One region of the Pseudomonas sp. GNP014 genome, then DNA from elsewhere that is predicted to be linked to it. Evidence: predicted binding sites of a transcription regulator. Region 1 holds the regulator's gene; each other region holds the start of a gene.
What was found. Region 1 encodes FliA, which starts transcription of late flagellar genes. Its sites were predicted from a motif close to CTAAAGTTTNNNNNNNNNNNGCCGNTAA; they were not measured.

Region 1 (4,807 bases):
AGTATGGAAACCGCGAAAAATTGCGTTGAGCAGATCTGCATCATCCGGGCGGCTTTCCAGCTCAACCAGTTGTTCGGACAGTTGCTCAAGAATCTCGCCGGCCTCAACCAGGAAATCCTGAAGGATCTCTTCATCGGCGCCGAAGCTCATTAATGGGGTGCTCCTACAGGTCTAAAAACCTAAAACTCAAAATCCAAGGCTGGATAGCAAATCGTCCACATCGTCCTGACCGGACACAACGTCTTCTCGTTTATCGGCATGAATCTGCGGACCTTCACCCTGCGAGAGATGTTTTTGTGGATCTTTTTCTGCAAGCATCGCGGCGCGGTCATGTTCGATGCCCGCAAAGCGGTCCACCTGACTGGCCATGAGCACGAGTTTGAGCAAATTGCTTTCGACTTCGGTGACCAGTTGGGTCACGCGCTTGATCACCTGACCGGTCAGGTCCTGGTAATCCTGGGCCAGCAGGATGTCGTTGAGGTTGCTCGACACCGCACGGTTGTCCGTGCTGCTGCGCGACAGAAAACCGTCGACCCGACGCGCCAGTTCGCGGAACTCTTCAGCCCCGACCTCGCGACGCATGAAGCGACCCCAATCGGTGCTCAGGGCCTGGGCTTCGTCAGCCAGGCCATTGACCACCGGGGTGGCGCTTTCCACCAGATCCATGGTGCGGTTGGCCGCGGCTTCAGTCAGCTTGACCACATAGCCCAGGCGTTCGGTGGCGTCGGTGATTTGCGACACTTCCTCGGCCTGCGGCATGTGCGGATCAATCTGGAAGTTGACGATCGCACTGTGCAGTTCGCGCGTGAGCTTGCCCACTTCCTGATACAGGCCGCGGTCACGGGTCTGATTGAGCTCATGGATCAGTTGCACAGCGTCGCCGAACCTGCCTTTTTCAAGGCTCTCGACCAGTTCGACCGCGTGTTTTTTCAGGGTCGACTCGAAATCGCCCTGTGAAGATTCGTTATGCTCCATAGCTCCCCCGCGCGTTCATCAGCCGATGCGTTCGAAAATCTTCTCGATTTTTTCTTTCAGCGCCTGAGCCGTGAAAGGTTTGACCACGTAGCCGTTCACACCGGCCTGGGCCGCTTCGATGATCTGCTCACGCTTGGCTTCTGCCGTCACCATCAGCACCGGCAGGTGCTTGAGTTTTTCATCGGCACGCACGTGGCGCAGCAGGTCGATACCGGTCATGCCCGGCATGTTCCAGTCCGTTACCAGAAAGTCGATGCTTCCGCTGTTGAGCACCGGAATGGCAGTGGTGCCATCGTCGGCCTCGACGGTGTTGGTGAACCCCAGATCACGCAGCAGGTTCTTGATGATCCGCCGCATCGTTGAGAAGTCATCAACGATGAGGATTTTCATGTTCTTGTCCAATTCGACCTCCAAGCAGTCTTAAACGCGCCCAGCACCTGGACGCGCCATTTCAATCAATCCGGCGTAGCACTCGAAGACTGTCTGGAGCACAACAGAGCAAGACCGGTGCCGTTCATCACCGCACCAGCCTCGTTCGCAGTGTCCCCACACTGCCTTCAGCGCGCTCGCCACTCCCCCAAACGCCCCCGCAAGCGGGCCGCGCACTGGCTGTGTAACTGGCTGACCCGCGACTCACTGACGCCAAGGACTTCACCGATTTCCTTGAGGTTCAGCTCTTCGTCGTAGTACAGCGCCAACACCAGTCGCTCACGCTCCGGCAAATTGGCAATCGCGTCCGCCAGTGCGGCCTGGAAACGTTCATCTTCCAGATCGCGTGACGGCTCAAGATGAGCACTGGCGCCATCCTCGTGCAGCCCTTCGTGTTCGCCGTCCTGCAACAGGTCGTCGAAACTGAACAGGCGGCTGCCCAGGGTGTCATTCAAAATCCCGTAGTAATCGTCGAGACTCAATTGGAGTTCGGCCGCAACCTCGTGATCTTTAGCATCACGGCCGGTTTTAGCTTCAATTGCCCGAATTGCGTCGCTGACCATACGGGTGTTGCGGTGAACCGAGCGTGGCGCCCAGTCCCCTTTACGGACTTCATCGAGCATCGCGCCGCGGATTCGAATGCCCGCGTACGTTTCGAAACTGGCGCCTTTGCTGGCGTCGTATTTGGTCGAGACTTCGAGCAGACCGATCATGCCGGCCTGAATCAGGTCTTCGACCTGCACACTGGCCGGCAAGCGTGCCAGCAAGTGGTAGGCAATGCGTTTGACCAGTGGCGCGTAACGCTCGATCAACTCGTATTGCGCGTCGCGTGCCGACTTCTTGTAGTAATTCATACCGCTGGCGGTCATAGCACTGGTCCTGCCGTTTGCTGCACGAGGCGCTCGACGAAAAATTCCAGGTGGCCGCGCGGGTTCGCCGGCAGCGGCCAGGTGTCGACCTTCTGGGCGATGGCCTTGAACGCCAGGGCGCACTTGGAACGCGGAAAGGCTTCATAGACCGCACGCTGCTTCTGCACCGCCTTACGCACGCTTTCGTCGTAAGGCACGGCGCCGACGTATTGTAGGGCCACGTCAAGGAAGCGATCCGTGACCTTGGTCAACTTGGCGAACAGGTTGCGCCCTTCCTGCGGGCTCTGGGCCATGTTGGCCAGCACGCGGAAGCGGTTCATGCCGTAATCGCGGTTGAGCAGTTTGATAAGCGCGTAGGCGTCGGTAATGGACGTCGGCTCGTCGCAGACCACCAGCAACACTTCCTGCGCGGCGCGTACAAAACTGACTACCGAGTCACCAATACCCGCAGCGGTGTCGATCACCAGCACGTCGAGATTGTCGCCGATGTCGCTGAACGCCTGAATCAGGCCGGCGTGCTGCGCCGGGCTCAGGTGCACCATGCTCTGGGTGCCGGAAGCGGCCGGCACGATGCGGATCCCGCCGGGGCCCTGCAACAGGACGTCGCGCAGCTCGCAGCGGCCTTCGATCACGTCGGCCAAAGTACGTTTGGGGGTCAGTCCCAGCAGAACGTCGACGTTCGCCAGCCCCAGGTCGGCGTCCAGCAGCATGACCCGACGGCCAAGCTCTGCCAGCGCCAGAGACAAGTTCACTGACACGTTAGTCTTGCCGACGCCACCTTTGCCGCCGGTCACCGCGATCACCTGTACGGGATGCATGCTGCCCATGTTATTTCTTTACCTTGTCTTGCATAGACGGAGGCCACATTACTGGCTGCGCGTTCACAACCGGAACAATGCATGGCAGGCCATCGATGTAGGTACAAAAACTGTTCATGAATACCTCAGCCTACCTGCTTGGTCGGGCTGTGATAGATATCAGCGAACATGTCAGCCATGGCTTCTTCGCTGGGTTCTTCCTGCATTTGCACGCTGACGGCGCGGCTGACCAGTTGATGACGGCGCGGCAGATGCAGATCATCCGGAATCCGTGGGCCATCGGTCAGGTACGCGACCGGCAATTCATGACTGATCGCCAGGCTCAACACTTCGCCAAGGCTGGCCGTTTCATCCAGTTTAGTCAGGATGCACCCGGCAAGCCCGCAACGCTTGTAACTGTGATAAGCGGCGGTTAGAACCTGTTTCTGGCTGGTGGTTGCCAGCACCAGATAATTTTTTGAACGGATACCGCGCCCGGCCAGACTTTCCAGCTGCATGCGCAGGGCCGGATCGCTGGCTTGCAGGCCGGCAGTATCAATCAGCACCACGCGTTTGCGCAGCAACGGATCCAGCGCCTGCACCAGCGACTGGCCCGGATCAACGTGCGTCACCGGCACATTGAGAATCCGCCCGAGGGTCTTGAGCTGTTCCTGTGCACCGATGCGGAAGCTGTCCATGCTCACCAGCGCCACGTTGTGCGCGCCGTATTTGAGCACATAACGCGCGGCCAGTTTGGCCAGCGTGGTGGTCTTGCCCATGCCGGCCGGGCCGACCATCGCAATCACCCCGCCCTCTTCCAGCGGCTCGACTTCCGGCACGGCAATCATCCGCGCCAGATGCGCGAGCAACATGCGCCAGGCCTGACGCGGCTCTTCGATATCGGTGATCATCGACAGCAGATCGCGCGACAGCGGGCCGGACAGGCCGATGCGCTGCAGACGGCGATACAGATTGGCCTGCGCCGGGCGGCTGCCTTGCAGCTGATTCCAGGCCAGGGTGCCAAGCTGCACTTCCATCAGTTCGCGCAGGCTGTTCAATTCGAAGCGCATCGAGTCCAGCGCACGCGGGTCGACACCGCCGGAGGACTGCGCAGGTGCCGGGGCCGGACGCGCCGGAGCGGTGTAGGCCGGCTCGCTCAACGGTTCGGCAGCAGTCAGCGGCAGGCCGGCCGTCAACGGCAGCCCGGCGAACAACTGGCGATTGGTATTGCCGTCGGCTTCGCCACGCAGGCTCAGTTCGGCCTGGGCGGTGACGATGCGCGATTGGGTCTTGCGCAGCTCGTCTTCGAGTTCCATGTTCGGAACCCGAGGCGCCAGCGCCGACAATTTGTAATCCAGCGCCGCCGTCAGCTCGACGCCGCCGGCAATGCGGCGGTTGCCAATGATGGCGGCATCAGCGCCCAGCTCATCACGAACCAGCTTCATGGCCTGACGCATATCGGCGGCGAAAAAACGCTTAACTTGCATAAACCACTACCTCAGCCGTTGGGCCCTACTGTCGCAACGATGGTCACTTGCTTGTTGTCCGGAATTTCCTGGTAGGCCAGCACATGCAATCCAGGGACTGCCAGGCGACCAAAGCGCGAGAGCATCGCGCGTATCGGGCCGGCTACCAAGAGGATCACCGGCTGACCTTGCATTTCCTGACGCTGCGCCGCTTCGATCAACGAACGCTGCAGCTTCTCGGCCATGCTCGGCTCCAGCAGAACGCCCTCTT
Region 2 (4,807 bases), 1.4 Mb from region 1:
GATTGCGGCTGACAAAGGCAAGTTGTGGTTCGGCAAGAAAGATAGCCAAGACCTCGAAGCGCAGACGCGTTTCGGGGTCTTTGTCGATCAGGCCCTCGCCGGCGAATTGACCGAGTGGACGCAACGTCCCGAAGGTTGGCTGGCGGTGGTGCTGCTGCTCGATCAATTGCCGCGAATGATCTTTCGCGACTCTCCCAAAGCGTTTTCCGGTGATCTGCGCGCGCAGAAACTCGTCGCCCAAGGCATTGCGGCGGACTTTGACCGGCAGTTGAAGCCGATCCAGCGGGTATTCATTTATCTGGTGTTCGAACACTGCGAAAACCTCGCGGTGCAGAACGAAGCCGTTTCACGGTTTATGGATCTGGTGGCTGAACAGCCGGAAGCCGAGCGGGCGGTGTTTGCCGATAATCTGGATTACGCCGAGCGGCACCGCAAAGTGATTGCGCGGTTTGGCCGGTTTCCGCATCGCAATGCGGTGTTGGGGCGGGAGTCTACGGCTGAGGAGTTGGTGTTTCTTTCTGAGCCTGGGTCTAGATTTTAAGAGCTTTCCCTCACCCTAGCCCTCTCCCGGAGGGAGAGGGGACTGATCGAGGTGTCTGGGCTTGATACATCGACCTGAGATATCGAGTCGAACTCAGGTTTTGAACAGTGTGAAGATCGGCTCCCTTTCCCCCTCGCCCCCCTGGGGGAGAGGGTTGGGGTGAGGGGGTAAAGTCCTTGACCTTCAGATCCTGAAACTGCCCACCAACTGCTTCAACCGCGCCGCCTGCTGCTCCAGATCCGAGCACGCCCGCAGCGTTGCCTGCAGGTTCTCCACACCTTCCTGGTTCAGCGTGTTGATCTCGTTGATATCGACATTGATCGACTCGACCACTGCGGTCTGCTCTTCGGTCGCGGTGGCCACCGACTGGTTCATGCCGTCGATCTCGCCGATGCGCTGGGTCACGCTGCCCAACCGCTCGCCGGCCTGGTTGGCGATGCCGACGCTGCTTTCGCTCTCGCGCTGGCTCTCGGTCATGATGTTCACCGCCTGGCGTGCGCCGACCTGCAGCTCTTCGATCATCTTCTGCACTTGTTGCGCCGAATCCTGGGTACGGTGCGCGAGGTTGCGCACTTCGTCCGCGACCACGGCGAAACCACGCCCGGCTTCACCGGCACGGGCCGCTTCGATCGCGGCGTTGAGCGCCAGCAGGTTGGTCTGCTGCGAGATGCTGGTGATCACTTCCAGAATCTGGCCGATGTTTACCGTGTTGCTGTTGAGAGTTTCGATGTTGCCGCAGGAGTCGCTGATTTTTGCCGACAGTTGCTGCATGGCGTGGATGGTTTTATCTACCACCTGCTGGCCGTCGACCGCCAGGCTGCGCGCATCGCTGGAGTGCTGCGAGGCGAGGGCGGCGTTTTGCGCGATTTCCTGGGCGGCGGCACCGAGCTGGTTGATCGCGGCGGCCACGCTGTTGGTGCGGCTGGCCTGCTGGTCAGAGTTGTACATCGACGAGTTCGATGCGGCGACCACGCGCAGGGCGACTTCGTTGACCTGGCCGGTGGCCGAGGACACTTCGCGGATCGAGGTGTGAATGCGCTCGACGAAGCGGTTGAACGAGGTGCCCAGTGCGCCGAACTCGTCGTGGCCGTGGATCACCAGACGCTTGGTCAGGTCGCCCTCGCCTTCAGCGATATCGTGCATGGCGCGGCCCATGGTCAGCAGCGGTTGCATCAGCACGCGGATCAGCATGCCGAGCAAGGCGATGATGATCACCACGGCAATGACCATGGCGATCAGCGCCGAAGTGCGGAATTCACTGAGCATCGAGAACGCGGTGTCTTTGTCCAGCACCAGCGCCACGTACCAGTCGGCCGATGGCACGCCGTTGACGTGGGTGAAGGAGATCAGTTGAGTCTTGCCGTCGAACTCGACTTCTTTCAGGCCCGGGCTGACCTTCGGCGCGCCGTTCGGATACGCCTCGGCGAGGGTCTTGAGCACCAGTTTGCTGTCCGGGTGGATGAGGATCTTGCCCTCGCTGCTGACGATGAAGGCGTGGCCGTGGCCGCCGAAGTTCAGCGAGTTGATGATCGCGCTGACGCTGCTCAGGTCGATGTCTGCACCGGCCACGCCGAGCATCTGGCCCTGGCGCTGCACCGGGGTGGCGACGGTGATCACCAGTTTGCCCGACGAAGCGGCGATGTACGGTTCGGTGACGATGGTCTGCTGCGCGCTGTTGGCCGCCTTGTACCAGCCACGGGCGCGCGGGTCGTAGTCCGGCGCGCGGTTGCCGGCGGGCACCGAGAACATCACGCCGTCGACACCACCGAAGTAGCTGAGCTGGAAATTGCCGGTGTAGGCGGGCAGGTCGATGATGCGTTTCAGGCTGGCGGGTGCATTACCGTCAACCGCCACTTGCTGCGACAGCGATTGCAGCAACTGAATCCGGCTTTCCAGCCAGGTCTGGATGTTGCTGGTGGTCAAGCTGCCCAGTTCCTGCATCGACGCTTCGGTGCTGCTGCTCAGGGCTTCGCGTTGTCGGTAATCGTTGAACAAAATGAAACAGGCGAACGCAATGGCCACCACGAGGGCGGCAGCCAACAAGATCTTGTGGCTGAATTTCATGTTTCTGGTCATCGAATGAACTACCGCGAGGGGACTGGTCAAGAAAGGGCGGCAATTTGCCACACTCGGGGGCTTTGCGCTGCTCTTATTTCGACCGCGGCGCGCCAAAGATTAGGCGGTTTTCGTGAAATGCGACGAAATGCGCACCAGGCCCACAAGGTGTCTGATTTATCGGCAAAAGCCAGACGGGCGGGCTAATAAATAGCCGTCCGTACAGGGAACCAGAAGAAGGTTTTCTCTTCTAAGCTTCTGGTTGGCACCCTGCCATCCCCCCTCGTTCCAGGAGTTACACCATGTCGCTGCGATCTATCGCCCTGTTGTCGTTTTGCGTGCTGTTGGCCGCATGCAGCAAGGTCAACCAGGAAAACTACTCGAAGCTCTCGGCCGGCATGGCCAAGGCCGAGGTTGAGACCTTGCTCGGCAAACCCACCGACTGCTCGGGCGCGCTCGGCATGTCCAGTTGCACCTGGGGCGACAAGAACAGCTTTATCAGCGTGCAGTACGCCGGTGACAAAGTGCTGATGTTTTCCGGCCAAGGCCTGAAGTAAACCGGGGCTTCGCGCCCACGGAGAAGAAAAAATGAAGCGGTTATTGTTGATCCTTTTTGCCGGCCTGGTGTTGGCCGGCTGCGCCACTTCAGGCGTCGACCCGTTGGCGCCGAAGACGGCCAACAGTGTCAATCTCAAGCGTTACCAGGGCACCTGGTACGAACTGGCGCGCTTGCCAATGTACTTCCAGCGCAATTGCGCGCAATCCGAAGCCCATTACACCCTCCAGCCTGACGGTAACGTCGCGGTGCTCAATCGCTGCCTGACGTCGCAGTGGCAGTGGGAAGAGGCCAAGGGCAAGGCTTATCCACAGGTGCCGGGCAAGACCGACAAGCTGTGGGTCGAGTTCGATACCTGGTTCTCGCGGCTGATTCCGGGTGTGGCGAAAGGCGAATACTGGGTGTTGTACGTCAGCGATGACTACAAGACTGCCATCGTCGGCGATCCGAGTCGCAAGTACATGTGGCTGTTGTCGCGCACGCCGACCGTCAACGGTGTGGTGCGTGAAGAACTGCTGAGCAAGGCGCGGCAGCAGGGGTATGACACCACGCGATTGATCTGGCGAACGTCGGATCGGCAGATGGCCAAGACTTCGAATTAAGCATCGCCACCAATCAAAATGTGGGAGCGAGCTTGCTCGCGAAAGCGGTGTATCAGTCAACATTTCAGTCGACTGATACGGCCTCTTCGCGAGCAAGCTCGCTCCCACATTTTTGTTTTGTGTCAGCCTAAAAGGTCGCGCAGGACCTGGGTGAAGGCGCGGGCGCTGTCCTCTTCGCCGGCATGCCGGCCGTCACGCACCACCCACTGGCCGTTGATCAGCACATCGCGCACCTGACGATCGCCACCGGCGAACAACCACCGATTCAAGATCCCGTCACCCGTGGCCGTGGCCAGATACGGATCGTTACCATCGAGCACAATCCAGTCCGCACGCTTGCCAACCGCCAGCGCACCAATCGGTTGCCCCAACGCCTGCGCACCACCGTCCAGCGCTGCGTCATACAACGTACGCCCGACCATCGGCTGATCCGCGCCATACAAACGGTTACGCCGCTGATCACGCAAGCGCTGGCCATATTCCAGCCAACGCAATTCCTCGACCACGCTGAGCGACACATGGCTGTCGGAACCGATACCCATACGCCCGCCCTGGGCGAGGAAATCCACCGCCGGGAAAATCCCGTCGCCGAGGTTGGCTTCGGTGGTCAGACACAGGCCGGCGATGGCGCGACTCTTGGCCATCAGCGTGACTTCTTCCGGGTTGGCGTGAGTCGCGTGGACCAGGCACCAGCGCTGATCGACTTCGGTGTTTTCGTAGAGCCATTGCAACGGACGCCGTCCGCTCCAGCTCAGGCAGTCATCGACTTCCTTCTGCTGTTCGGCGATGTGAATGTGCACCGGGCACTGTTGGTCGCTGGCGGCCAGCACTTCGCTGATCTGCTGCGGGGTCACCGCGCGCAACGAGTGAAAGCACAGGCCCAGCGATTGCGCCTTTTGCTGCGCCAGTAATGGCTGCAAGCGCGATTGCAGATTCAGGTAATTTTCGGTGCTGTTGATAAAGCGACGCTGGCCGTCGTTCGGCGTCTGCCCGCCAAAACCCGAATGGCTGTAGAGCACCGGCAGCAGGGTCAGGCCGATGCCGCTGTCACTT
Region 3 (4,807 bases), 1.7 Mb from region 1:
TCCTAGAACGGGCGCGCGAACGCGGTGTGCGGATCAATCTGTATCGCCCCGGAAACATCAGCTTCAACAGCTTGAGCGGCGTCTGTCAGCCGCATAAAAACCGTTTGATGCTGATGCTCAAGGGGTCGATCCAGCTCGGTCAGGTACCCGCCTTTGCGCTGAATTTCGACCTGATGCCGGTGGACTTTCTCGCCCGCTTCATCGCCTTCCACGCCAGCCGTTATTGCGCCGAACGCGCGGTGTTCAACCTGCACAACCCCGAGCCACTGAGTTGGGACGCCTACGTCGCTTCGTTCCGCGAAACCGGCAGCGAGTTCTCGCTGGTCAGCGTCGCCGACTGGCAACAGCAACTGAGCCGGGTCGATGCCGACAACGCGCTGTTCGGCGTGCTCGGTTTTTACCTCAACGGTTTCGAGGAAGACATTGGCGACATCTCCCTGATCGGCCACGCCAATGCTGAGGCCGGCGTGCAGCAGATGGGCGCGCACTACCCGGAAAAATCCCCGGCGCTGCTGCGCCGCGGCTGCGATTACCTGAAAGAAATCAACTTCATCTGATCCATCAACAAGGAGCTACACCATGAGCACTCTGCAACCCGACACCCTGATCAAAAACCCCCACGGCTGCCACGTTGTATCGTCGGTGGAAGTGCCGGCAGACGCCACGCAGGTCTGGGCTGTGGTCGGCGACTTTGGCGGTTTCGAGCGGTTTATTCCGGCGCTGTCGCACATCGAAATGACTGGCGAAGGCGTGGCTTCGCTGCGCAAGAAATTCTTCAAGGATGGCAACGTGGTGGTCGAGCAACTCAACTCCCGCGATGAGCAGGCGCGGAGCATGACCTGGACGACGATCTACAACACCCTGGGCGTGGCCAATCTATGGGCGGCGATGAATGTGGAATCGCTGGGGGCGGAAAAGCGCGGGCGACCTGGACGATCATTGCCGAGCCGGCCAGCGGCGGTGAGGAGGCGCTACCGGGGTTCAAGGACTTTGTGCAGGGGTTTGCCGATGATGCAATGGGGAATGTGCTGAAGCTGTTTGTTTAAGGCTTTGCACAGGCGGTGAGTGAACCACCGCTTTCGCTGGCAAGCCAGCCCCCACAGGATTCGAGTCGTTCACACATATTGTGTTCGCCAAAAATCCTGTGGGAGCGGGCTTGCCCGCGATTGAACGATAACGCGGTCTGACGGGTGGTCAGATCTTGAAACTGTCGACCAACTGCTTCAACCGGTTGGCCTGCTGCGACAACGCATCACAATCCTTCAACGTCTCGTTGAGGTTGGCCACGCTCTGCTGGTTCAACAGGTTGATCTGATTGACGTCAACGTTGAGGGTCTCCACCACAGCCGTCTGCTCCTCGGTCGCGGCGGCCACCGACTGGTTCATGCCGTCGATTTCACCGATACGCTGGGTCACGCTGACCAGACGCAAGCCGGCCTGGTTGGCCACCTCAACACTCTGCTCGCTGGATGCCTGACTGGCATTCATGGTGGTCACCGCTTCACGGGAGCCGACCTGCAGCGACGTGATCATCTTGTGGATTTCTTCTGCCGACTCCTGGGTGCGATGGGCAAGGTTGCGCACCTCGTCCGCCACCACCGCAAAACCACGGCCAGCCTCACCGGCCCGCGCGGCTTCGATAGCCGCGTTGAGTGCCAGCAGGTTGGTCTGCTGCGAAATGCCTTTGATCACATCGAGAATGTGGCCGATGTTGTCGGTGCTGGCGTTCAGGGTTTCGATCTGCGTGCACGACAGGCTGATTTTCTGCGACAGCTCGGTCATCGCCTGAATGGTCTGCTCCACCACCTGACGACCGTCATCGGCCTGTTCGCTGGCGCCGCTGGCGTGCTGCGAAGCATCGGCCGCGTTGCGGGCGATTTCCTGGGTGGCGGCGCCCAACTGGTTGATCGCGGCAGCGACGCTGTTGGTGCGCGCACTTTGTTCGTCGGAACCGACAATGGACGCATTGGACGACGCCATTACCCGCTGCGACAGGTCGTGTACGTGACGGGTTGCCGACGACACTTCGGAAATCGACGCGTGAATCCGTTCAACGAACTGGTTGAACGCACTGCCCAGTTCGCCAAATTCGTCTTTGCTCTCAACCACCAGACGACGGGTCAGATCGCCTTCGCCCTGAGCGATGTCCTGCATTGCGCGACCCATGGTGGTCAACGGACGCATCAACACATTGATCAACAGGCTCAACAGCAGTGCAATCGCGGCCACCGCCACAAACATTGCGATCAGTGCCGAGGTACGGAACTGACTGAGGGCTGCGTAGGCTTTATCGTGATCAATCGACAGACCGATGTACCACTGCGCATTCGGCAGGTCGCTGACCGGGGTGAACGACAGGATGCGTTCCTGACCGTTGAGCACCACGTTCTGATTGCCCTTCTCGATGCGCACACCGGCATTCGGGTAGATGTCTTTCAGGTTTTTCATCACCTGATCTTTATCCGGGCTGACGATTACCTGACCGTCGGCGCTGACCAGGAACGCGTGACCGAGGCCACCGAAGTCCACCGAGTTGATGATCTTTACCAGGGTTTCCAGGCTCAAGTCACCACCGACCACACCGAGCAATTCGCCGTTCTTTTTTACCGGCATGGCGATGGTCACCACCAGACCACCGACAGCGGCCATGTACGGCGGCGTCAGCATGGTTTTATCGGCGGCGACGGCTTGCTTGTACCAAGGGCGCTGACGCGGATCGTAACCGTCCGGCATCTTCGCGTCAGGGCGTTGGGTGAATACACCATTGGCCTGGCCGACGTAGGTGAACTGGAAGTTGGAGGTGAAGGCCGGCTGATCGACCAGACCGGGGAAGTCAGCGTCCTTGCCCTGGTGGGCGACGTTTTGCGCAAGGTTTTCCAATACCAGAATCCGCCCGCTCATCCAGTTCTGCACGCTGCTGGCAGTCAGGTCACCCGCCTGCTGTACGGAGGACTGGAGGTTCTGGCGAATGGTGTTTCGCTGCAGATAGTCGTTGTAGAGGGTGAACAGAGCGAACGCCAGGACCACGACGCCCGAAGCGGCCAACAGGATTTTATGGCTGAACTTGAGATTCATTTCATGGGACTTCTTATGCCAAAAGTGGGGATGCGTTCCGGATGCAACATTCCATGTACAGAGCAGGCAGCGTTCTTCTTGGCCGCTCTACTTTGGTGCACGCATGTCTCACCAGTCTTTCGGCACGGTTCAGAGAAATCTTAGGGTTGTATGGGAAATGGACGGCATTTAGGTCAGATTCCCGCCGAACGGCGCACTAGAGCGTTTGCCGCACCTTGCGATGAGCGTTGACCGGGCGACAATTGAACATTCTTTGATCGCCTGATCTTGGCAGGCTCTTAAACGACAAAACCCCTGTCTGCGTTAGCAGACAGGGGTTCTGAAATTTAATCTTGACGATGACCTACTCTCACATGGGGAAACCCCACACTACCATCGGCGATGCATCGTTTCACTTCTGAGTTCGGGATGGGATCAGGTGGTTCCAACGCTCTATGGTCGTCAAGAAATTCTGCATCTGGCCCGTCAACACGGTAAACGAGCCAGCAAAATTAGGTACTTCTACTAAAACAAAACCCCAACTGCTTTCGCAATTGGGGTTTCGGAATTTAATCTTGACGATGACCTACTCTCACATGGGGAAACCCCACACTACCATCGGCGATGCATCGTTTCACTTCTGAGTTCGGGATGGGATCAGGTGGTTCCAACGCTCTATGGTCGTCAAGAAATTCGGGTACTGACTCGCGACCATCTGGCCTCGCTTCAGCAAATCGGGTATGTGATACAGGTGTCTTGTGAGCAGCGCGAACTTTCGGTTCGTTTCGTCTTCACACACCGCAATCTGCTCTCTTCGACGCAAATTGCTTGGGTGTTATATGGTCAAGCCTCACGGGCAATTAGTATTGGTTAGCTCAACGCCTCACAGCGCTTACACACCCAACCTATCAACGTCGTAGTCTTCGACGGCCCTTCAGGGAACTCAAGGTTCCAGTGAGATCTCATCTTGAGGCAAGTTTCCCGCTTAGATGCTTTCAGCGGTTATCTTTCCCGAACATAGCTACCCGGCAATGCCACTGGCGTGACAACCGGAACACCAGAGGTTCGTCCACTCCGGTCCTCTCGTACTAGGAGCAGCCCCTCTCAAATCTCAAACGTCCACGGCAGATAGGGACCGAACTGTCTCACGACGTTCTAAACCCAGCTCGCGTACCACTTTAAATGGCGAACAGCCATACCCTTGGGACCGGCTTCAGCCCCAGGATGTGATGAGCCGACATCGAGGTGCCAAACACCGCCGTCGATATGAACTCTTGGGCGGTATCAGCCTGTTATCCCCGGAGTACCTTTTATCCGTTGAGCGATGGCCCTTCCATACAGAACCACCGGATCACTAAGACCTACTTTCGTACCTGCTCGACGTGTCTGTCTCGCAGTCAAGCGCGCTTTTGCCTTTATACTCTACGACCGATTTCCGACCGGTCTGAGCGCACCTTCGTACTCCTCCGTTACTCTTTAGGAGGAGACCGCCCCAGTCAAACTACCCACCATACACTGTCCTCGATCCGGATAACGGACCTGAGTTAGAACCTCAAAGTTGCCAGGGTGGTATTTCAAGGATGGCTCCACGCGAACTGGCGTCCACGCTTCAAAGCCTCCCACCTATCCTACACAAGCAAATTCAAAGTCCAGTGCAAAGCTATAGTAAAGGTTCACGGGGTCTTTCCGTCTAGCCGCGGATACACTGCATCTTCACAGCGATTTCAATTTCACTGAGTCTCGGGTGGAGACA

Region 2: the regulator FliA is predicted to act here: its motif matches at 2,693-2,720, upstream of ACXX9E_RS07435 (methyl-accepting chemotaxis protein).
Region 3: the regulator FliA is predicted to act here: its motif matches at 3,192-3,219, upstream of ACXX9E_RS06270 (methyl-accepting chemotaxis protein).

The regions. Positions count from the first base shown of each region.
Region 1 covers NZ_JBTGUS010000001.1:3,002,911-3,007,717, reverse strand. Annotated here, with positions in the region: gene ACXX9E_RS13520 (chemotaxis protein CheA) at 1-150, opposite strand, end outside; gene ACXX9E_RS13515 (protein phosphatase CheZ) at 187-975, opposite strand; gene ACXX9E_RS13510 (chemotaxis response regulator CheY) at 994-1,365, opposite strand; gene fliA (RNA polymerase sigma factor FliA) at 1,533-2,273, opposite strand; gene fleN (flagellar synthesis regulator FleN) at 2,270-3,100, opposite strand; gene flhF (flagellar biosynthesis GTPase FlhF) at 3,217-4,557, opposite strand; gene flhA (flagellar biosynthesis protein FlhA) at 4,569-4,807, opposite strand, start outside.
Region 2 covers NZ_JBTGUS010000001.1:1,624,757-1,629,563, forward strand. Annotated here, with positions in the region: gene ACXX9E_RS07430 (DUF924 family protein) at 1-541, shown strand, start outside; gene ACXX9E_RS07435 (methyl-accepting chemotaxis protein) at 725-2,617, opposite strand; gene ACXX9E_RS07440 (hypothetical protein) at 2,899-3,153, shown strand; gene ACXX9E_RS07445 (lipocalin family protein) at 3,185-3,754, shown strand; gene ACXX9E_RS07450 (formimidoylglutamate deiminase) at 3,877-4,807, opposite strand, start outside.
Region 3 covers NZ_JBTGUS010000001.1:1,340,908-1,345,714, reverse strand. Annotated here, with positions in the region: gene ACXX9E_RS06280 (amino acid adenylation domain-containing protein) at 1-557, shown strand, start outside; partial or broken gene ACXX9E_RS06275 (SRPBCC family protein) at 580-1,046, shown strand; gene ACXX9E_RS06270 (methyl-accepting chemotaxis protein) at 1,195-3,075, opposite strand; rRNA gene rrf (5S ribosomal RNA) at 3,406-3,521, opposite strand; rRNA gene rrf (5S ribosomal RNA) at 3,628-3,743, opposite strand; rRNA gene ACXX9E_RS06255 (23S ribosomal RNA) at 3,894-4,807, opposite strand, start outside.